One region of the Desulfofundulus sp. TPOSR genome, then DNA from elsewhere that is predicted to be linked to it. Evidence: riboswitches for the same ligand, from Rfam matches in the RefSeq annotation. Region 1 holds a riboswitch; each other region holds the start of a gene.

Region 1 (7,180 bases):
GACGCCCAGGTGACTAATGAAGAAAAATTTCGACGGGAAAAAAGCGTTTCTTCTTTAGATGATCAATTAACTCAAGAAGAAACTGAAGCTCTACAGATGATTTTGGCGCAACAGAAAGAACGCTTCATGCAGCTGGGTAGCGAGGAAGATTTTCCGCGTCACATCCTCTCGGCAGCCAGAATTTTGGCGGGGATAGGTACATATTTTAATAGGCCCGAGATAAGAAAAAAAGCCGAGGAATTCCTGGATAGCCCGTGTTCCGAACGGCGGATAGAGTTCTTTTCCCTCTTGGACGAAGCTGAGAAAATGGCCAGGAGTTTGACTGCAAAAGAAAGTGCTCCAATTGTTTCAGCTTCCGGGAAATCTGAAGGAACGAAAGCATATGCCCCTGCTGCCGCGGGCAAGAGCATCCGTGTGGATGAATCCAAGGTGGATTACCTGATGGCGCTGGCAGGCGAACTGGTGGTGACGTGCAATGCTCTGCTTTACGTAGCCAGGAAGGTGGAAGGGGAATACGGCCTGGCTGAAGTGGCCGGAGAGCTGAAAGAGCAACATGCGGGGCTGGACAGGTTGGTTCGGGAGCTGCAAGATGCAGTAATGGACATGAGGCTCCTCCCGGCCAGTTATCTCTTCCGGAAGTTTCCGCGCATGGTACGCGATCTGGCCAGGGAGCTTGGTAAAGAGGTCGAGTTGCGTTTGGAAGGAGAGGAGACGGAAATCGATAAGGCCGTTATGGAAGCGGTCGGCGAGCCCATGGTCCACCTGGTGCGCAATGCGATAGACCACGGACTTGAGCCTGTTGAGGAAAGGTTGGCCCAGGGAAAAGAAGCCAGGGGTACAATAACTCTCCGGGCCCTCAGGGAGGGGAGCAAAATGCTGCTGGAGGTGGAGGATGATGGTCGGGGCATCGACGTAGAGCGCGTGCGGGAGAAAGCTGTTTCGGTCGGGCTCGTGTCAGCGGAGGAGGCCACAACCTTGACCGAGGAACAGCTGATCGAGTTTCTCTTTGCCCCCGGTTTCAGCACGACGGAAGAAGTGACAGAAGTTTCGGGAAGAGGAGTGGGCATGGATGCGGTCAGGGCGGTCGTGCACAGCCTGGGAGGGAGCGTAAAAATCAAAACAACTCCCGGTTCCGGCACCAGGGTGAGAATGGAGCTTCCGCTGACTTTAGCTACCTCGCGTGTCCTGCTGGTGGTGCAGGACGGCAGGAAGTACGGGTTACCAATCGCAGATGTGAGGGAAATGGTTAAAGTCCGCCCTGATGATCTGGCCAGCATGCAAGGAAAAAGGATTGCCGTGATCCGCGGTGAGTTAATGCCCGTGCTTTTCCTGGGTGAGTTTTTCGGGGAGGACAAAAAAGAGACCGGTGACGAAGAGCTGTGCCTGGTGATCCTGACGAGCGGCTTTGCGCTGGTCGTGGATGATTTCCTGGGTCAAGAGGATGTTGTGCTTAAGTCTCTTCCAGCAGGTTTTGGTTCCGGTTCCTGTTTTGCCGGGGCGGCCATTCTGGGGGACGGGAGTATCTTGCTGGTTCTGGACCCGCATCGTATGTGGGGGCAGTTCCAGCAGACAGATCATTAAGCGGAGGTGTTAGGAACAATGTATAGCGAAGAATCCCTTCCCTACGTGGAGGCCTTTCTGGAAGAAACCGCTGAACAGCTCCAGGAATTGGAAAGCAAGCTGGTGTTCCTGGAAAAGAACCCCACCGACCGCACCTGTATAGACGATATTTTCAGGATTGCCCACAACCTCAAGGGCAATGCGGCAACGGTGGGTTTTGAGGAAATGGCTTCTCTGGCCCACCGCATGGAAGACCTGCTGGACGGCATGAGGAAAGGGAAGATTTCTTCTTCCGGGGAAATTATCGACACGTTACTAAATTCTCTTGACGCTCTAAAAGGGCTTGCCGACAAATTCTGCGGGAAGGACGAGGGCATCCTTGAGCTGAGTAACCTGGTGAATAAACTGGAGCATCTGGCTCACGGTGGGCATGATGCTGGCGCTCATACAGGCCCGAAAAAGATATTAATCAAACTTGAGGATGGCTGCGATATGAAGGCAGTTCGCGCTTGCGTGGTGATAAGGGCCCTGGAGGAACTGGTGGAAATTGTTGAGGTTAAGCCCTCGTTTGATGAGATTAAGGAGCATGGTTTTGAAGGTACGGAAATAAAAGCGAGGTTTTTCGCCAGGGAGAGCCTGGATACTGTAAAAGAGGCTCTCCAGGCTATTCCTGACGTCAAGGCGGTAGAGTTGTCTGGAGAAGAAAAAACGCTAAATATTAGGGCAGGCGCGCGCCTGGACCCGCGGATACCGGAGGAACGCTTAAGAAATGCCGATAGGGCGGTTGTAGATTTAACCGACCTGCGGGAACTCAGCCCGGCCGCCTTGAGCTGGCTCCTCAGGATCAGTAGACTGGCCAAAGTTAAGCTTATATTGCCCCAGCAACCTCTTCCAAAGAAGTTTTTGAAACTTTTGGGACTTGGTGAAAGCGACAGCTGCAGCGGCACCATTCCTGGGCCGGCCACGGCGAAAGAAGCGTAGCAGAGGGCGTTGAACCGTCAAGACGCCGTCCTCATTTAGGTAGCCTGGTCCAGGAATTTTCAATCTCTGCGCGGAGGTGCAAACATTGCGGGTGCTGGTGGTAGATGATGCGAAATTTATGAGGTTAACCCTCGGAAATATTTTAAAAAAGCATGGCCACGAAGTTTTCGAAGCCGAAAATGGCGCGGACGCCGTGGCGAAGTACCACGAAATTCAGCCGGACCTGGTGACAATGGACATCACCATGCCGGAGATGGACGGGCTGGAAGCCGTTAAACGGATAAAGGCCGTCGACCCGAAGGCAAAGATCGTCATGGTCAGCGCCATGGGCCAGAAAGATTATGTAATCGAAGCGATTCAGAGCGGCGCAATAGATTTCATCATTAAGCCTTTCCAGGAGGAGCGCATTCGCGAAGTGTTAAAGAGATTGGGCTAGAAAGGGGCGGGTGTTTTGGACGCCAACCACGTCAACTCATTTATCCTGACCGCGGAGCCGGGTTAGCCCCCTAATTCCGGAGATTATGCAGCAAAAGGTTCAAAGCTCACATTTGTTCGAGAAAGAACCTGACTTTACGATCTTACGTCAAGAAAGCTAAAATTACGTCGAAATAGAATAGAGGGGTCGAAAAGTTAAAAAGCTATTTTGTTCAATCCGAATCCTGGAGGGCAAACTCGGCGAAAGCCGGGGGCGCAAAGCCACAGGTCTAAGGTTCCCCAAAAGGTTGCCACGGGGAACTATGACGGCTGGGTTGCAAGGGAGAAAGATAGCCGCAGGAAAGCGTATACTTGTCTCTCTGCGGCTTTCTTAAATTTGGAATAACGTAAAAGGCGGAGGTTTGAGCAAGTATGAAAGAATCCCTTATGGAACGCCAGTTCGGGGGGGGGGTAACCTGTCTACATCTGGCCTTATTTATTAGCCCTATAAACAACTCTTTTGGGGTTCCCCTTCTCTGGTTCCCTCCTTTTGGGTTCCCCTTTTTACGCTCCCCACCCTTGTACCCGCCACCATCATTCCTAATAAGAAACTGTCCTTATGAGTTTTTACTACCGTTTCCATGATAGAGGTGTTTCCATGAGGTCCACACTTATTTACGCTGCTCGGGTACTGGTTCGGGTGCAGGAATCTCGATTTAAGTCGGCCTGCCTGCATTCTCAGCGCGTGGCCTTTTATGCGCTCTTGCTGGCCAGGGAGTTGGGACTGGACGAAAAATACCAGAAGCGCGTCTACTTAGCTGGCCTTCTGCACGACATAGGCAAAATAGGCATCCCCGACTTTATACTGTTTAAACGGGGCAAGTTGACTGCCGAGGAATGGGAGGAGATAAAAAGACACCCGGTTTTCAGTTATGAAATTCTCTCTACCATTCCCGGTATGAAGGAAATTAGTCTCATGGTCCTGCACCACCACGAGAGATACGATGGAACGGGCTATCCCGTTGGACTTACAGCTCAAGATATACCTCTGGGGGCGCGCATTTTAGCCGTGGCCGACAGCTTCGACGCCATGACCACAGAGAGGATCTACCGACCTTTTCCATTATCCCGGGAAGAGGCCCTGAAGGAAATGCACTGCTGTGCCGGAGGGCAGTTTGATCCACTTTTGGTGGAAGTTTTTAGTCGCTTGATAGGACGGGGAGAAACTGATTTGAGCCTCTACGAACAAGAATTTACGACTAATTTTTATTCCAAAATTTAAACGTTCACGAAAAGGAAAGGGTGGGGCTTAGTTGCTGTTATTCAGAAAGAAAAGTGAGCCGGGTACATCCAATACCTTCAATTCGGCTGATTTGCTTTTTGGGCTTAGCGTAGGTCGTTTCATTATGGCACACACAGATCTCCTGGCCCTGTGGAGCCGCTTGAGGGCAAATGAAGCGGCCCGCGAGGCGGAGGTTCAGGCATCGGGTTCTCAAGAACTCTCTGCCACTATCGAGGAAGTTAATGCTTCCGTGGAAGAATCGGCTGCCGCTCATCACCAAATGAAACAGCTGGCAGAGGCCAATCGCTCGGCACTGGCGGAGATGGACAGGCTTTTAAAAGTTGTGGCTACCGGGATACAGTATATGAGAGACCAACTGAATGAAGTAAGTCAGCGTTTTAATCAGGTCAACCAGATTGGCGAAGAAGTTGCGGAGATTGCAGAACAGACCAACCTCCTGGCACTGAACGCTGCTATAGAAGCTGCCCGGGCTGGCGAACACGGGCGTGGTTTTGCCGTAGTAGCCGAAGAAGTAAGGAAGCTGGCGGGAAAAACGAAGGATGCGGTAGGGACTGTGAAAGAATTAACTGCAGAAGTGGGTCAATTATCAGAGTCAGCCAACCGTAGCAGCAAAGAGGTAACGGATTCCTTTGAGGTTTATTCCAGGCAGGTTACCTCTGTAGTACAAAGCATAGACGAAAGCATGAAGCAGGTGGAACTTGCAGCCAGCGCCCTCGACGAAATAACCCAGGTCATGAATCAGGTTGCCACTACGACAACAGATCTTGCCCAGTCGTCCCAGCGGCTTGCCCAAATAACAGCCTTCGGTGACTCCTGTACGGCCAATACCAGCCACATCCGTGAAACCACCCTGCCGGTTCTGGAAGAACTCCTGGTCGAGATAACTGAGGATACGCCGGTTCATACCCTGGCAGCCAGGCTTTTCGACCATGCCCGGTTTATTAACACTGTAGTGGCGAAAGTTGGAACAGGCGAAAAGATATCTGATCATACCGAATGCGCCTTTGGGCGCTGGTATATAGGTGAGGGCGGCAGGCAGTTCGGCCACTTGCCTGCCTGGCGGGCTATAGACGAGCCTCACCGCCTGGTTCATACTGTCGGTGCTGCTCTGGTGAGAGAAGCTCGGGCAGAAGCAGCCGAAGAATTGGCCCAGGCATCCCTTGAACTGCTACGTTGCTTCGTGGCGCTGAAAAAAGAGATTGCCAAAATAGCCAAAAGTTAAAAAGAGAAGGACTTAGGTAAAGGAATTGCTTCGGAACCCTATTTCGACCTGGAAACACGGCTAAAGATATGGACTTTTGTTATTTCCTGGGTGACGACCTGTACCTGTTTATTGACAGCCGGGTGAATTAAAAAAGATTTCAGCCACCACAGAAAGGTTAAAAACACCTGGATGGTGCGGGACACGCCCGGCCTTCCAGTTCATTGTGGGGGAGCCTGGTAGTCTTCGGTGAATCTTTCCATGAGGTGTTTTTCATGCGGAGAACCCGGGTCGTTCTGCCAGTCATTCTCGCCTTCCTCATCGTTTTGGGGTTTGCCGTGGGGATCGAGGCGTAGTCTCAGGCTCCGAAGGTGCTCCCCGCGGTCGTCACGTCCGTCTCCGATGGTGACACCGTCCACGTAAAACTCAACAACCGTGACGAAAGAGTACGGATGATCGGCGTCAACTGCCCCGAAATTTCCCACCCCGACCTGCGCATTAAAGAGCAGCCCTACGGGAAGGGAATCGGCAGCCTACACCAAAAAGCGACTATTAAGTAAGAAAGTCTGGCTGGAGTTCGACGTTCAGCAGAAGGATAAATACGGCCGCCTCCTGGCCTACGTGTGGCTCTCTCCGCCGGCCTCGTCCACGGAGAAGGAAGTGCGGGCGAAGAGGTACACGCGGAGCTACTGCTGGAAGGGTATGCATGACCGATTCCTAGCCGCCGCAGACCCACCCTTTGGGGTTGGGAAGAGGCCGCGGTAGTTCTCCTCAGAACCTCCTGGCTTTAGCCATGGGGAAGTTCGGAAAATTAAGAAACCCTTTCTTCAAGAAAGGAGTTGGTTCAAAGTGGAATGTGCGAAATGCAACGTCACGGTCGAGAATGAAGAGGCAAAATTTTACCCCTTCTGCGGTACTCCCCTGAATGAGTCCGCGCCTTCGCCCAGTTCTTCGAAATCGAAAAAGGCCATCTGGATTGGGCTCGGCGTACTTACCTGTCTTCTTCTTGTTATCGGTTTTGTTGCCCGAGAATCCCTCGCCCAAGTACTCCCCTTCCTTAACCCGTCTAACAGTGCCCGTGCAGCCAAACTGGCGCCAGGCGATACCGACCTATTTTTGGTCGTTAACCCCAATCTGGATCAGGTAAAAAATTTTGCCCGTATCAGAGACATTTACTTTTCCATCCCGGAAGTTAAAGATGCTTTTGACGATTTGCGAAGGGACTTTGAGGATGAATTCGGTTTGGACTTCAAAGAAGACGTAAAACCCTGGCTTGGCAGGGAAATAGCCCTAATTATCCCTGATTACAGCAACGAGGAGTCATACCTGCTCGCTGTTTCTACCACCAGTATGAAAAAAGCTTCGGCCTGCTTACAAAAAGTGCGCCAGCACTGGGAAAAAGAAGGTATGGCATTTAAGGACCGGACTTATCAGGGGGTCGAGATAACCGTTGAAACCGGGGGTTCTTCACCGGTAGCCTACGCCCTGCATGAGGGGTTTTTGCTGCTGGCGGAAAGCGAAGAAGCCATCGAAAAGGCAATAGACATGACCAGACAAAAAGGTGCGGCCACCCTGGCCAGAAATGAAAACTACAAAAAGGTAATGAAAAAGCTGCCAGCAAACAGGTCGGGTACTTGCTATATCAACGCTGAAAACATTCCCGATATTATAAAGGGCGAGTTGAACACGGATTTCCCCGTTGAAAGCCTTCACTACCTGGA
Region 2 (7,180 bases), on a different contig from region 1:
CGGCGGGGTATTTTTGAAAAAAACCCTTTCGCTTGCGCAAGTCTGCCAGGCATACAACCGAAGCACAATTTAACTCCTGGGTGCAGTTGGAACAGGTAATTATACCAATACGGGCCATAACAATTCCTCCTATCATACATATGTGGATGCATTGTTATTATGTAAGACGCATGAAACACCTTTCAGGTTGCAGAGAATTGTATTTTTCCGGCAACTTTTTCCCGGGGAAATCAGCGGGCCGGAATACATATTTTACCTTGGCCAGGGTGCTGATATCCTCCCAGGGGTTGCCTTCCACGGCCACCAGGAAGGCGGGCCGCCCCGGTTCAATGCGGCCCAGCAGGTGCTCCAGTCCCAGGATGGCCGCGCCGTTGCGGGTGGCGGCCAGAAGAATATCCGCCGGGGAAAGGCCGGCTTTCCGGTAAAGCAGCAGTTCCTCCAGGAAGCCCTGTCCGTGGCATACACCGGTGGCCCCGGCGTCGGTGCCCACCCCCAGGGTAACGCCCATTTCCAGGGCTTTTTTGATCATTTTCACCTGGCGCCGCCAGGTGCGGGTGATGACCTCAACTTCCCGGGCCGTATATTGTACCCGCCATTTTCCCCTTACCTGGCCGGCCACCGGGATTACCGTGGGCACCCAGGCAATACCCCGGGCGGCCATACGGTGCAGGGATTCTTCGCTGATGAAATAGCCGTGCTCTATGGAATCCACCCCGGCTTCCACGGCCAGGCGAACGGCATCGTCCCCGCTGGCGTGGGCCATGATTCTCAGCCCCCGGCTGCGGGCGCGGTAGACTATTCGTTGCAGTTCATCCCGGGTGAACTGGGGTGCGTCCACCCGCCCGTATTGGGAAAAGCTTACTATTCCCGATACCAGAACCTTGAGATGGTCCACTCCCTGCCGGGCCAGGGAATCCACCGCCTTTTCCAGTTCTGCCGGGGTTAAGCCCGGTCCCAGGAAAGAACCGTATTTCCCCTGCCGGTGCAGTGCATGCCCGCAGGCCAGTACCAGAGGCCCGGCCAACCTGCCGGTTATAACCAGTTGTTTTACCTCAAGGCCGATACCCGCCCGATCTCCCCCGTCCCGTACGGCTACAATGCCCCGTTCAAGGGTGTTTGTTAAGTCCGCCTTCACCCGCTCAAGCAATTCCCCCCGGGCGGTCCATTGCTGCCGCGCCCTCGAAAAATCCCTGCCGTCCAGAGCCAGGTGGACGTGGCAGTCGATCAGGCCGGGGATAACGGTGCAGCCAGGAAGCTCAAGGACGTTCATCGGCTCCTTAACAGGGTCATTGCGCTTGTATCCGCCCGTTTGATCGCCGGTTGAAAAGGCCGCTACTTTGCCGTCTTGTAAATAAACAAGCGCTTCCCGGGGCGGCTCCGGCGTCCCGCGCCAGACGCGGGAGGCTTTGATGACCAGGGTCTCACCGGCCTTAAGATTTATCACGGACATGGGGTTACCCTCGTTTCCTAGTCATTACTGCGGAAAAATGAAAAACAAATTTGCTGCCCTTTGGGAACAAAGCAGGTGTTCATAACGTCTATGTTGAAAAGACCTTTAACCATTTTTTATTGAAATAGGAAAAGTAAAACATTAGCACCGCTCCAGCCAGCACTCCGGCACCAAGGCTGGAAAAGGCGAGGATCCAGCCCAGCGGGCCGGGACAAACGTCAAGAATCAGCCCAAAAACCGCGGGGGACACGGTGGCGGCAATATAACCCACAAAGGTCTGCCAGGCCATGATGCGGCCCAGTTTTTCCCGGGGGGCGATTTCCGCCAGCCCTACGGAAAATATGGGTGAATCGGCCGTAACGGTGAAGCTGTAAACCAGGCCTACCAGCGATAAAAGCCACACTGGCGCCGCCAGCAGCCATCCGAAGGTAATGGAACAGGCGGCGCTGGTGAGCATGATGGCCAGGGCGGTGCGGGTACGCCCCAGGCGGTCCGACAACCATCCCGCCAACAGGGTGGAAGGTGCCCCCAACATTACCGAAAGGGCGGTGAGGGTGGCCGCCAAAGAGGTGGGCTGGGCGTAACGATCCTGGAACACGGCAGTTAGAAAAGGGGCCAGCCAGGAGCGCAGGCCGTACATCTCCCACATGTGGCCGGTATAGCCCAGGATGATCAGGGCCATGGCCAGGTTGTGCCGGGCCTTTCCGGCCTGCGGCAGTCCCTTTGCCGGTCCGGGAGAACTGTTTTTCGATACAGGACCGGTCTCTCCAGCTATTTCGGCATTGGTTTCCGGTGTTTTTTCGCGTCTCTTGTAGGGCAAAAAGGCGGCTGCGGGTTGGCGCCACAGCCAGAAAGAAAGGGCAATGGCCCCAAAGCTTACCCCTGCCAGAACCAGGTAGGCCTCCTGCCAGGTTAAAAAAGCGGTAAGGGCCCCGGTGAGGGCGAAGGAAAGGGAGGTGCCCACCAGGTAGGAGGAAACGTAAAAGCCCACTGCCCGGCCGCGGGAGCTGGGGGCCAGGGAAATGACTTTGATCCCGGGCATGTAGATCCCTCCCAGGCCCGCACCGGTCAAGGCCCGTAGCAGGGTTCCCGCCAGGGCTCCCTGGGCGAGCAGGGGAAAGAGGAAATGGGTAACGGCCGATAAAATGGCCCCGCCGGCAAAGACATAACGGGCGTCAATGCGGTCTGTCAGGGGGAGGACCACCAGGGCGGCCGCCACGTATCCGGCCTGGAAGGCGGCAACCATCATCCCGGCTTCGGCATGGCTGATCCCCCATTGTTTTTCCACCAGGGGGAGGACGGCCGGCAGGCAGTAGGACGGCACCAGCACCAGCAATTGAATTAAAGCCAACTGTCCTATAGGGATATGTGTTTCCTCTCTGATATCGCGCATTTTGTCCGTTGTCACCTGCCAGGAGTTACTGGTCAAATAATTCTTCTTTCAGCTCCAAACCCCTGCCTGGCAACAGGTTAAAAGCACTTTTTCTACTGTGCTGGCTAACAAGTTATGAGCCGTACTCCCCCCGGTTGAGGAAGCCTGGGCATGCTTTTTGTAAGGAAAGAATGCAGCAAACGCCTGAAGGAAAGCCCTCATTTCCTCCCGGCTTGCGTCGTGTTCCCGGTGTGCCGTTAATAAGGGGTTATTTGGTTCAAGGATAATATTTACAATGTTGTAACATCACTTCCTGGCGGTTCATATTATGTAATTGGAATCTGCGCCCGGGTGCATTCTCATGAATTCATACGAGGAGGAATTCGGTATGGCTATCTTTTGTCCTGGCGCTTTACCCTGTAGAATTACTGGGGTAGTTGTAGGAGCCCTTATTGCAGCTCTCGCTCTGGTCCTCATCGGTATTATGGCCATCTTCAATTGCATCGTAGCTTGCCCCGTACTGTTTATCCTGGCTGTTCTGGCCTTTATTCTGGGCATCGCCATTATTATCGCCTAAAGCAAGCCATGTGCTTTAACGAGAGGATAATCAGCACAGTTATGTACACGCCTGAGACTCAATCAGGCGTGTTTAGTTTCCATCACCTTTTTCAAGGCCGTGTAAATTTCAGTGGTGCCAGAAGGAGAGCGACCCCCAAAAAGAAAGAAACCTCGCCCCAGGAAGTAGGCAAGTTCTCCAACGCGAAGGCCGGGAAAAAAGAGCAGCGGTTTTTGCTGATATTTTGAGCGGTGAGGTCTCAAAATGGGAAAAATTTTTGTGGAGATACCTGCTGGATCTTGACACGGCTCGACATCAATTTCACTTGACAGGGACGAATTATGATGATTCAATAAAAGCGAAGGTAAAATAATGTAGAATCAATGTCAAATCCCGGTGGGCAAACCCGGCAAAAGCCGGGGACGCAAAGCCACAGGTCTAAAGTTACCCATTGAGGTAACCATGACGGCTGGGTTGCAAGGGAGAAAGATAGCTACAGGGCAAGTGCGTTTTTCTCCCTGTAGCTTTTTATTTTTGGCTTGACGGGCCGAACTAAATTTTTCATTCATATTGGCGTCCTCAAAGGATTTCTTGGCATGGAGGTTTTGTTATGACTGGACAAGCTCTGGTATTAAATACATATGTTCGTAATCCCTGTAAAATACCCCGGGTGCTGTTATATTTAACAGACAATGCATTAATATTAAATCTCCCCTTATTACGTTCCCCTCCCTTATCTCCCTCCCTGTTTGTTCCTTCTTGTCTTACCACCGCATTGGCATAACCACCCCCATCACCCGCCAGGAGAATCTGATTGCAATGTCGCAAGAAATGACGGCCAGATCAACCAGATTGCCATGGCTACCTCCAGCCTTTCCGCCACCTCGGAAGAAGTGGCGGCAACAACGGAAAACCTGAACAGCAGCGCGCAGAAGATCAGGGATGAAATCAAGAAAACCGACGGCATTGTCAACCTCATCGAGGAAATTGCCGAGCAAACCCACCTGCTGGGGTTGAACGCGGCCATCGAAGCGGCCCGGGTGGGCGATGCCGGGCGGGGTTTCAATGTGGTGGCCGGGGAAATACGCAAACTATCCCAGGATACCCAGCGGTCCGTTAAAGAAATCATGCAGACTTTGCATGACGTACAGCAATCAATTATAGATCTGACAAACTCAATTGAACAGGTGTCAAGTGCAGCACAACAGCAGGCTGCTTCGTCCCAGGAAATTAATGCGTCGATAAATGAGCTTACTGCAGTGGCCGGGCAACTAAAAAAGCTGGCCGATGAACTGGTGGTTTAGGGAATAGGGAGTTAAATATATTCGGGGAGGGAAAAAGGATAAACTGGAGACGAGTATTTGACGCTTTGGAGGCGTATGACCGTTTGTTACAGGAAAACCGGGTTGTTGAGGCCCTCAGAATTCTTTTCCAGGAGGCCGGAGCAGATAAGGTTACTGACGATGATTGGCGGGTGGCCCTGGCCCATTTCCGTGCCGTCTATGGCCGACCTCCCCTCTTCCCTGGGGAGCAAGACAGCGGTGAGTGAATTGACTCTTCCTTATGAACCAGGTTAGTCAACCTTTTCCTGTTTGTTTAATTATGGGAGGAGGCAACAATTGCCATGCCGCAGGATTGTTTTTTGTTGTAGCGGTAGCTCAGGCTGCCACTTTTTTGTTGAAAAGGTGGGTGGTATCTGTGGAATCTGTCCTGACCGAGCGCGAGCGGCGGTTGGCTGGGCTCTTCTTGCGGTGCCTCGTCCAGGCCAGTAACTACGGGCCGGTGGACGTGGGCGCCTTCATCCATTCTTTCCGGGAATACCTGTACGGCAGTTTCGTTCCGCCGGAAAAACAAAAGCGTTGGAAGCAGTTCAGATGTCTTAACTGCGGCGTAGGGTTTTTCGCCGAAAAGCCGGATCGGAAGTTCTGCAGCGAATCTTGTGCGGCTGCGTGGAACAGTAAAAACAGGGCCAGAAAGAGAGCATGATAATAAGCCGGGCGCCTTTTTAAGGTGGTGTCCGGCTTTTGCTTTCTGGCCGAAATTGATGCAGGTTGTGTCGCCTTTTTATTATGCCCCAAAAGCCATCCGCTTATCATCTCTAAAGTAGTAGTTGCCGCCAGGATAAAATTATAAAAGGTACGCCCGGCTACCACCTTGGTGCTGCCAGCCCATTTTCCCGTAAGCATTTACATATTCTGGTAATACCTAAAAAGAAAAGGAATAAAGCAGAACCGTGTTGAAATGTGTATTTAGCAGTTTTAAGGGAGAAGCCACTATGGGCATGAGCAACCTCCTTCAACTAACCGGTGAGAAGACCTTCGACCCGACCAATTTAAAAATAGGGAAATGGAGAATTATAACTGTTTTCTTAACCGGGCTCGGCTATTTTTTATTTTGTTCCCGCCAAGTTGAATGGGTTTTCTTCTGGATCGCCTGGTTTATTTACGCGGCTTTATGGTTCCCTTTTCAAGGACGTCACGCCGGTGAAAATCCAAATTGGTGGACATACTTTTTTATGGTAGGCGATGTGCTCTTCTTTGTCTTGGCCGCCAACATTGAACATGATATATTGAACAATTACAGTGCCATGTTGATATTGCCTTTGTTCCAGTACCTGTTGCGTTATGGGCGAAAAGCCGCCCTTTGCTACGTCTGGGTCAGCGTGGCAGCATTTGGTTATATCTGCTTGTTCCATTATGAAGCTCACCCGGCGAGACATTTTGTTGTGGTTGTTGTCATGCTTTTAATTTCTTATAACGAAAGTATGCTGATCCAGGAAAATAGAGAGTTGAGAAAACAGCTTTTTAATTTGGCCATTTATGACGAGCTGACGGGATTGTATAATTTTAGATTTTTCACCCAGGTATTAGAAAAGGAATTGGGTCGCTCCAAAGAATATGGATACGAAGTAACCCTTTTGATGATTGACATAGATAACTTTAAGACAATTAACGATGTTTATGGCCATGAAAAGGGTAATGAGGTTTTGAGATGTTTGGGAAAAATCATTTTGGATTGCGTTAGAGAGAATGATTATGCTGCCAGGTACGGGGGGGAAGAATTTGTTATAATTTTGCCCAAAACTTCTCTTAATGAGGGACACCTTATTGCTGAAAGACTTAAAAAGAGAATTTCCAAACACCCATTTGATTTCGGGAACGTAACCGTGTCGATAGGTGTCTCAACCTACCCGGCGCCCTCCACAAGCAAGGATAGATTGATAAAACATGCTGATAGAGCAATGTACTTGGCGAAGGCAAATGGTAAAAACAGGGTCAAGGTTTACAGTGAATTGTCGAGGTGAAAAAAATTGCTTCTATGAGAAGAAATGTAGCCAGCGTCGGGTCGAAAGGGTGCTGGCTTTTGGTGATTTAAGGAATGGGTTTTACGCCACCCCTGGGTTGAACCGCCGCAGTCTTAGGGCGTTAGTAACCACCGAAACCGAACTGAAGGCCATGGCCGCCCCTGCGATAACGGGGTTGAGAAAGCCAAACGCTGCAAACGGGATGCCTACGGTGTTATAAATTAACGCCCAGAAAAGATTTTGTTTAATGTTTTTAATGGTGGCCCGGCTGAGCCTGATGGCAGTTACGATTCCCCTCAAATCTCCCCGCATCAGGGTAATATCTGCGGCTTCGATGGCCACGTCGGTCCCCGTCCCTATGGCGAAACCGACATCAGCGGTAACCAGGGCCGGGGCATCGTTTATGCCGTCACCCACCATACCGACTACCTTGCCCTGCCTGCGCAGCTTTTCAACCTGGTTTGCCTTGTCTTCCGGAAGCACTTCCGCCATCACGTT
Region 3 (7,180 bases), 120 kb from region 1:
TGCCGAGAACGTTTATCCCCTCTGGAGAGATCTCGTACTCCCTCAGGGAGTTGTCGTGGTTGCTTCCACGGGTTTTTAGGATTCCAAGAACTTTTCTGATGCTGGAATTATCCTCCACGTATCGCAGTATGATTATATTATCGGTGATCAGGGATAATTGCGCTCTGGATACCACCAGGGGCGAAAAGAGGTCTTCGTTGAGCACCGTAAAAATAGTGGTTACGTGCCGCCTCCTGAGTTGTTGTCCTATCGCCCAGAGATAATCCCTGTACTTTTGCATATCGGTAACGCTGCTTTCAAAAGAGGAGATGCTGTCGATGACAAACCTTTCCACCTTTTTTTCCCCAATCATGTCCAGTATCTCGAAAGCGTGTTTATCCACGTCCAGTTCTACGGGGGAAATAAACTTGATCTCCAGCTGGCCCTCTGCCAGATATTTATCTATCTCCCAGCCCAGATAGCGGGCAGTATTCTGAAGTTGGTCTACAGGCTCTTCAAAAGAAAGGAATACCCCCTTTTCGCCTTTCTCAGCCCCTTCCAGCAAGAACTTAAGGGCAAACATCGTCTTGCCCGTACCTGTGGCACCGGAAATGAGGGTGATAGTCCCTTCCAGCAACCCACCGTACAACATTTCGTCCAGTCCACAGATCCCGAATTCCTTTCGCCCCAGCTTGACATCGTACCGGAGTTCTTCACCCTCCGGTCTCATCCTTGGGTACACTTCTATCCCCACAGGACCAATTTGAAACAAATGTTCCCCATGCTGAAAACTGGTCCCCCTCATCTTCAGGACGCGCATGTACCTTTTTTGAAACCGCTTTTCCTCCTGCCCGTAAAGGTGAAAAATCCCATCGGCGATGGCAAACTCGCTCAGGCGCGTCAACTCCTGTTCTTCGTACTCGCCGACGAGAAACGCAGTGATCTCCCATATCGATAGAACGGCAGCCAGCTCAAAAACAAAGGCCCTGAAGGTTTTCTCGTCCGGGAAGAGGTCCCTTATAACCTTGACACTATCGATTACAACTATGTTTGGCAAATGTTCTTTGATCATTCGAGTCAGGTAATCCAGGCCCTCGCTCGCGCCCTGACTGCGCAGGACGGCCCCCAGATCCCCGTAAATAACCCTGTCTCCCAGCAGGTCATCCGAGAAGAACTCAAAACCTTGTAGATGCCTCACCATCTTCAGCTGTGATTCCGATATAGTGGTCAGGTACAGGCTCTTGAGGCCGTTCCTGGCATTGTTAAATATGATGTTCTGGACGAATATCGTCTTTCCACTGCCCGGAGAACCAGAAATGATGTTCAGTGAATAAGCGGGTATGCCGCCGCCGAGAATATAATCGAGATTTTTTATGCCCGTTATCAACCTCTCCATCTCTCATTCCCCCCTGGAAGCAGAAAGATCCCCGGCAAACTCCTCGTCCAGCTTCTTTCTAATCTCTTCCGCTCTTTCATGGCCGAGAAGCCTGGCCAGGATTTCCACATACCTGGTGATAAACTTCATAAACATGTCTTCGACCGGCAGGTCCGGGTTTTCCTCCAACCTGGCCGCCATCTTCGCGCACGATATCCCATTTTGATCGTACTGCAGGAGTTCTATCTCCTTGTATTCCAGCGAGACCTCCCACACGACCCTTTCCACCAGCAGATTCATGGAAAACGTACCAAGGTACTTGGACGACGCTGTCCACATTTCCCTCAGCAAAGTTTCATAGTGTCCGATCCGTTTTTCGATGATTTCGCTCACAACAGCCCCCTCCATTTCAGCTAAAAGCTACCGCTCCAGTATGAACATAAGGCCTGGTTTCCCGGTTAGTTATTTCGCAAGTGCTTCACACCTCCAGGAACATTGCCAGTGATCCGGTAGAGTTCAGGATTTATCCCCTCAGGCACAACCCGGCAGCAAAACACTTCCACCAGCTGCGGGTCGAATTGAGTACCAGCACAGCGGTAGAGCTCTTCTGTGGCCATTTTTATAGACATCCTGGGCCGGTAAACCCGATCCGAAGTCATGGCATCAAAACTATCAGCCACGGCCAGAATTCGCGCCCCCAGGGGAATGGCCTCACCCCCCAATCCTTCCGGATACCCGCAACCGTCATATCTTTCATGATGGTAAAGGACCATAAGGCTGATGGCTTTCATCCCCGGTATGGCCGAAATGATTTCATAACTATAAACAGGGTGCTTTTTTATTTCCTCCCACTCCGCGGCAGTCAGTTTACCCGGCTTATGCAGGATAGAACTGGATATGCCCAGCTTCCCTATGTCGTGGAGTAACCCGGCCAGGTATATACAATTCTGTTCCTTTTCAGGCATACCCAGTTTCTTCGCGAGCGCAGCGGCATAGGCCGCCACGCGCCAGGAATGATTGGAAGCTACCTTAAACCGGACCTCCTGTAATTTCATCAACGCCCGGGCAGCATGGATAAATGTGGATTTCATGGAAGCACCTCAGCGTAATTTATTCTAAAAATTTCTTTAGAAAATGAAAAGCCGCAGGGAGAAAAATTTTATGCTTCCCTGCGGCTTCCTTTCTCCCTTTGCAACCCAGCCGTCATGGTTCCCCGCGGGGAACTTTAGACCTGTGGCTTTGCGTCCCCGGCTTTCGCCGGGTTTGCCCTCCGGAAAGTTGCGAATTTTCAGGAGGTATTTCAATATTTTTTCAAGAGGTATTTCAACATTACCGTTAACTTTCCTTCTTGATTCTACATATAACTACAGCATCATCTGCCCTGCTTCCCAATTTCTCGGCCCGGGCGATGAAAATCAAGTTTCAGGCCAAACGAACCGGTATCCCCCGGGAACTCAGCACCTTAAATAAAGGGCGGCCGAAAATAAAAAGTTCAAACTCCTCCCGCAATCCCAATTCCTTTATGGCGAAAAAACGTATGGCCAGGTCTTTCCGGACAAGCTCATTCAGTCTGGCCAGGGTTTTCGATTTATCCGTTCCCCGGGAAAGGCTGGAGAGCAACTCTTCAACCTCCTGGTAGGGACATTCCTGCTCATGCATCTCAATCACCTTTGTAATCGGGTCCCGGGAATTGATAATATCGGCACGTACGATGGTGTTTTTGCCAACCAGGCCTTCCAGTGCCGAGGTATCCCAGCACTTCAACAGCCGGCATTCCAGCGGGCGGTGCTCGTAAATGGTGCACGATGAGCTTTTTTCATCAAAAAAGCAGCAGGACCATTCTTTCTCCTTCCCGCGCATCTTGACCAGTTCCCGTTCCACCGGCCTAACGGTGTCAAGGACAGGGTCATAGGCCGGTTCACCCTTCCTGATGGTTACCAGGTGCTGGTATCCCACATGCCCGGCCAGCAGTATGCCTTTGTCCTCGTGGTGGAGGACCGGCCCGCCCTTCAGGCAGCAGGTGCCGCACCGTATACAGCCATCCCTGTTAATGTTTTGCACCTTCTTTCTCGTCGAAGCGCACGATGTAGTCTTCTTCCAGGTATTCACCCAGCTGAACCTCGATGACTCCCCATCCCCATACCCCTCGGGTGGCGCCGGTGCCAATCCCGGGCCGTGCGGGCGATAATTACCTCCGCAGCCCTGGCAATGGTATTAGGCGCCGGGTATACCCGCAGAGAAAAATTGCTTCAAGCATTTATTGCCCCGTACATCTTCTGATAATACTCCCGGTAAGCACCGGACTTTATCCGCTCCCACCAGGAGCGGTTTTGTTTGTACCACTCTACTGTTGCCGCCAGCCCCTCCTCGAAGGTGTGCCGGGGCCGCCAGCCCAGCTCCCGGGTGATCTTCGAGGGGTCGATGGCATAGCGGCGGTCGTGGCCGGGCCGGTCTTTGACAAAACGAATAAGGCTTTCCGGCTTACCCAGAAGTTTCAAGATTACCCGCACCACTTCCAGGTTGGTGCGCTCCCCATGGCCGCCGATGTTGTAGATCTCCCCGGGCCTCCCCCGGAAGAGAACCAGCTCCAGCGCCCGGCAGTGGTCCTCCACGTGCAGCCAGTCCCGCACGTTCAAGCCGTCGCCGTACACGGGCAGGGGTTTATCCTCCAGGGCGCTGGTGATCATGAGGGGGATGAGCTTTTCCGGAAACTGGTAGGGACCGTAGTTATTGGAACAGCGGGTGATAACCACCGGCAGGCCGTGGGTGTGGTGATAGGCCAGGGCCAGAAGGTCGGCGGCGGCCTTGCTGGCAGAGTAGGGGCTGGAAGGCTTTAAAGGGCTCTCCTCCGTAAAGCGCCCCTTTGGCCCCAGGGAGCCGTAAACCTCGTCGGTGGAGACCTGGACGAAGATCACGGGCCTTTCAGACCCGGCAACCGCCCGCCCGCCAAACCTCTCCTTCCAGTATTCCGCGGCCGCGTCCAGAAGCACCTGGGTGCCCCGCACGTTGGTCTCGATGAAGGGCGAGGCGTCCATAATGCTGCGGTCCACGTGGGACTCGGCGGCAAAGTTGATCACCGCGTCCACGCCGCGGGAAAAAATCTCCCCCACCAGGCGGCGGTTACAGATGTCACCGTGGATGAACGCATGGCGGGGGTGGTCCGCAAGATCGGCCAGGTTTTCCAGGTTGCCCGCATAGGTGAGCTTATCCAGGTTGATGACCGTAACCCCGGGGCGGGCCTGCAGGATATAGCGGATGAAGTTGGAGCCGATGAATCCGGCTCCGCCGGTAACCAGCAGTTTCATTGATCACATTGCTCCTTTTAAGTTATTTTTTGTCTTTCCGACAGGTACCTTTCCAGGGCGTCTGCCCACGGCGGGAGCAGGTAGCCGGTGGTTTCCTTCAAGGGAAACGGGTCCAGCACCGAATAGAGCGGTCTTCTGGCCGGGCGGGGAAACTCCGCCGTGGAGCAGGGGGCCAGTTCCACCTCCAGGCCGGCCAGTTTGAATATTGCCGCCGCAAATTCGTACCAGGTGGTGCTGCCGCTGTTGGTGACGTGGTAGGTGCCGTACCGGCCGCTTTCCACCAGGTCGGCAATGGCCCGGGCCAGATCCACCGTGTAGGTGGGGCAGCCCCGCTGGTCGCTGACCACCCGGGCGGCGCCCCTTTCCCGGCCGATCCGGAGCATGGTCTCCACGAAGTTCCTGCCCCCGGGGCCAAAGAGCCAGCTGGTGCGCACGATGAAGCAGCGGCAGCCGGCCTCCGCCACCGCCCGCTCGCCCCAGAGCTTGCTTTTACCGTAGACGTTCAGGGGATTCGGGGGGTCATATACGCCGTAGGGTTCACCCTTTTGGCCGTCAAAAATGTAGTCGGTGCTCACATGCACCAGTACAGCATCCATTTCCCGGCAGGCCAGGGCCAGGTTCCGGGGTCCCAGGCCGTTGACCAGGAAGGCCCGCTCGCGGCTGGTTTCAGCACCATCCACGTCAGTAAAGGCGGCGCAGTTGACCACCACCCGGGGCCGCAGCCGCCACAGGGCGGACCGCACCGCTGCGAAGTCGGTGATGTCCAGTTCCCGGCGGGAAAAGAACAGCACTTCTTCCCCGCGCCGCCCGAACTCCGCGGTCACCGCCCGGCCCAGCATGCCGGCGGCGCCGGTGACCAGCACCCGCCTAACCATGCCGCACCTCCCAGGAATAGGGAATGGAGGGGTCGTTATAGGGCAGGCGGTATTCGTCGGGCTGTTCGTAGTTGTACAGCTCCGTGGGGAAGTTGACGATTAAGGCCGTCTGGTTGCCTTCGGCGGTAAAACCGTGATAAACCCCCGGTGGGATCTTCAAAAGGCAGGGGTTGAGGTAGCCCAGGTGGAACACATTGATCATCCCTTTTGTGGGGCTGCCCTCCCGCGGGTCGTAGAGCACCACTTTGGCCATACCCCCCACGCAGACAAAGTGGTCCCACTGGATTTTGTGGTAGTGCCAGGCCTTGATCACTCCCGGGTAGCAGGCAGTGATGTAGGCCTGCCCGAACCTGTCAAACTCCGGCCAGTCAGAGCGCAGCATCTCCATGAGAAAACCCCGCTCGTCGGGGATCAGGCGCAGCTTCTTTACCTGCACGCCGCCGATCAGCTCCATAAAAAAACCCCTCCTGCTCTCAAATTACCACTTCCGCGTCGTCGCCCACGAAAAGGCGCAGGGCCCGGCGGCGGCCGCCGGCCCGGACCACCCGGGTGTTGCTCCCGATAAGGCTGTCCTCGATGTGCTCCACGTCCACCAGGCGGCAGTTCTCCAGCACCACCGCATGTTCCAGGGAAACCCGTTCCAGGTGGCTGCCGCCGGCAATGGCGGTGTAGGGGCCTACAAAAGAGTCAATGATGCTAACTCCACTGCCGATGACCACCGGCCCCCGGACGACGCTATTCACCACCCGACTGCCCTCCCCTATTTCCACCCGGCCCACCACCTGGCTATTGCCATCCACCTCTCCCCGGACGTCCCGCCGGGCGAACTCGTCCAGCACCACCCGGTTGGCCTCCAGGATATCGTCCTTTTTGCCGGTGTCCAGCCACCAGCCCTCCAGGATGCGGGCTTCCACCGGACAGCCCATATGGATGAGCTCCTGGATGGCATCGGTGATCTCCAGCTCCCCCCGCCAGGAGGGTTTTATGCGCCCGATGGCTTCGTGAATGGCCGGCCGGAAGAGATACACGCCCACCAGGGCCAGATCGCTGGGCGGGTCCTTTGGCTTTTCAATTAACTGGACAACGTGGTTCCGGCCGTCCAGAACGGCCACGCCAAAGGCCCGGGGATCTTTTACCCTTTTGAGCAGGATGAGGGCGCCGGCTTCGCCGGCGGCAAAGTCCCGCACAAAGGACCCGACGCCGCCCTGGATGAGGTTATCCCCCAGAAACATCAAAAAGGGGGCATCCCCCAGGTATTCCCGGGCCGTCTTCACGGCGTGGGCCAGCCCGGCGGGAGTCTCCTGCAGTATGTAGGTGATCTTTATTCCCCAGCGGGAACCGTCCCCCACGGCGTCTTTCACGTTTTCGCCCGTTTCCGGTGAAATGATTACCCCCACATCATCTATCCCCGCCGCTGCGATTTGCTCCAGCACGTAAAAGATGATGGGCTTGTTGGCCACGGGGATCAGCTGCTTGGCCGTGGTATAGGTTAGGGGCCGCAGGCGCGTGCCCTTCCCGCCGGCCAGTACCAGAGCTTTCAAACTGCTCCTCCCCCTTTCAGAACACCGTAAACAAAGTTATCACCGGCATCCCGCAGGCGCGGGTGCCGCGCGTCCCGCAGCGGCAGCGCCCGGGTCACCCACTGG

What was found. A riboswitch is a leader RNA that binds a small molecule or an ion and turns the genes downstream of it on or off. The one in region 1 is predicted to bind cyclic di-GMP.
Region 2: another riboswitch for cyclic di-GMP. It lies ahead of G7K71_RS19650 (methyl-accepting chemotaxis protein); the one in region 1 lies ahead of G7K71_RS02465 (HD-GYP domain-containing protein).
Region 3: another riboswitch for cyclic di-GMP. It lies ahead of G7K71_RS03120 (HD-GYP domain-containing protein); the one in region 1 lies ahead of G7K71_RS02465 (HD-GYP domain-containing protein).

Annotation. Positions count from the first base shown of each region.
Region 1 is NZ_JAAOEF010000001.1:474,394-481,573, reverse strand. It holds gene G7K71_RS02480 (chemotaxis protein CheA) at 1-1,581, shown strand, start outside; gene G7K71_RS02475 (Hpt domain-containing protein) at 1,600-2,541, shown strand; gene G7K71_RS02470 (response regulator) at 2,627-2,977, shown strand; cyclic di-GMP riboswitch class I at 3,197-3,298, shown strand; gene G7K71_RS02465 (HD-GYP domain-containing protein) at 3,614-4,237, shown strand; gene G7K71_RS02460 (methyl-accepting chemotaxis protein) at 4,269-5,480, shown strand; gene G7K71_RS02455 (thermonuclease family protein) at 5,831-6,019, shown strand; partial or broken gene G7K71_RS20165 (hypothetical protein) at 6,024-6,224, shown strand; gene G7K71_RS02445 (DUF3352 domain-containing protein) at 6,309-7,180, shown strand, end outside.
Region 2 is NZ_JAAOEF010000004.1:439,410-446,589, reverse strand. It holds gene G7K71_RS17905 (CGGC domain-containing protein) at 1-118, opposite strand, end outside; gene G7K71_RS17900 (amidohydrolase family protein) at 158-1,450, opposite strand; gene G7K71_RS17895 (MFS transporter) at 1,539-2,843, opposite strand; gene G7K71_RS17890 (hypothetical protein) at 3,211-3,399, shown strand; cyclic di-GMP riboswitch class I at 3,768-3,860, shown strand; gene G7K71_RS19650 (methyl-accepting chemotaxis protein) at 4,236-4,682, shown strand; gene G7K71_RS17880 (hypothetical protein) at 4,766-4,927, shown strand; gene G7K71_RS17875 (hypothetical protein) at 5,077-5,364, shown strand; gene G7K71_RS17870 (GGDEF domain-containing protein) at 5,654-6,682, shown strand; partial or broken gene G7K71_RS17865 (HAD-IC family P-type ATPase) at 6,764-7,180, opposite strand, start outside.
Region 3 is NZ_JAAOEF010000001.1:596,556-603,735, forward strand. It holds gene G7K71_RS03110 (ATPase domain-containing protein) at 1-1,375, opposite strand, end outside; gene G7K71_RS03115 (hypothetical protein) at 1,379-1,747, opposite strand; gene G7K71_RS03120 (HD-GYP domain-containing protein) at 1,813-2,445, opposite strand; cyclic di-GMP riboswitch class I at 2,542-2,632, opposite strand; gene G7K71_RS03125 (YkgJ family cysteine cluster protein) at 2,777-3,415, opposite strand; gene rfbB (dTDP-glucose 4,6-dehydratase) at 3,604-4,659, opposite strand; gene rfbD (dTDP-4-dehydrorhamnose reductase) at 4,677-5,534, opposite strand; gene G7K71_RS03140 (dTDP-4-dehydrorhamnose 3,5-epimerase family protein) at 5,527-5,988, opposite strand; gene G7K71_RS03145 (glucose-1-phosphate thymidylyltransferase) at 6,008-7,075, opposite strand; gene G7K71_RS03150 (hypothetical protein) at 7,072-7,180, opposite strand, start outside.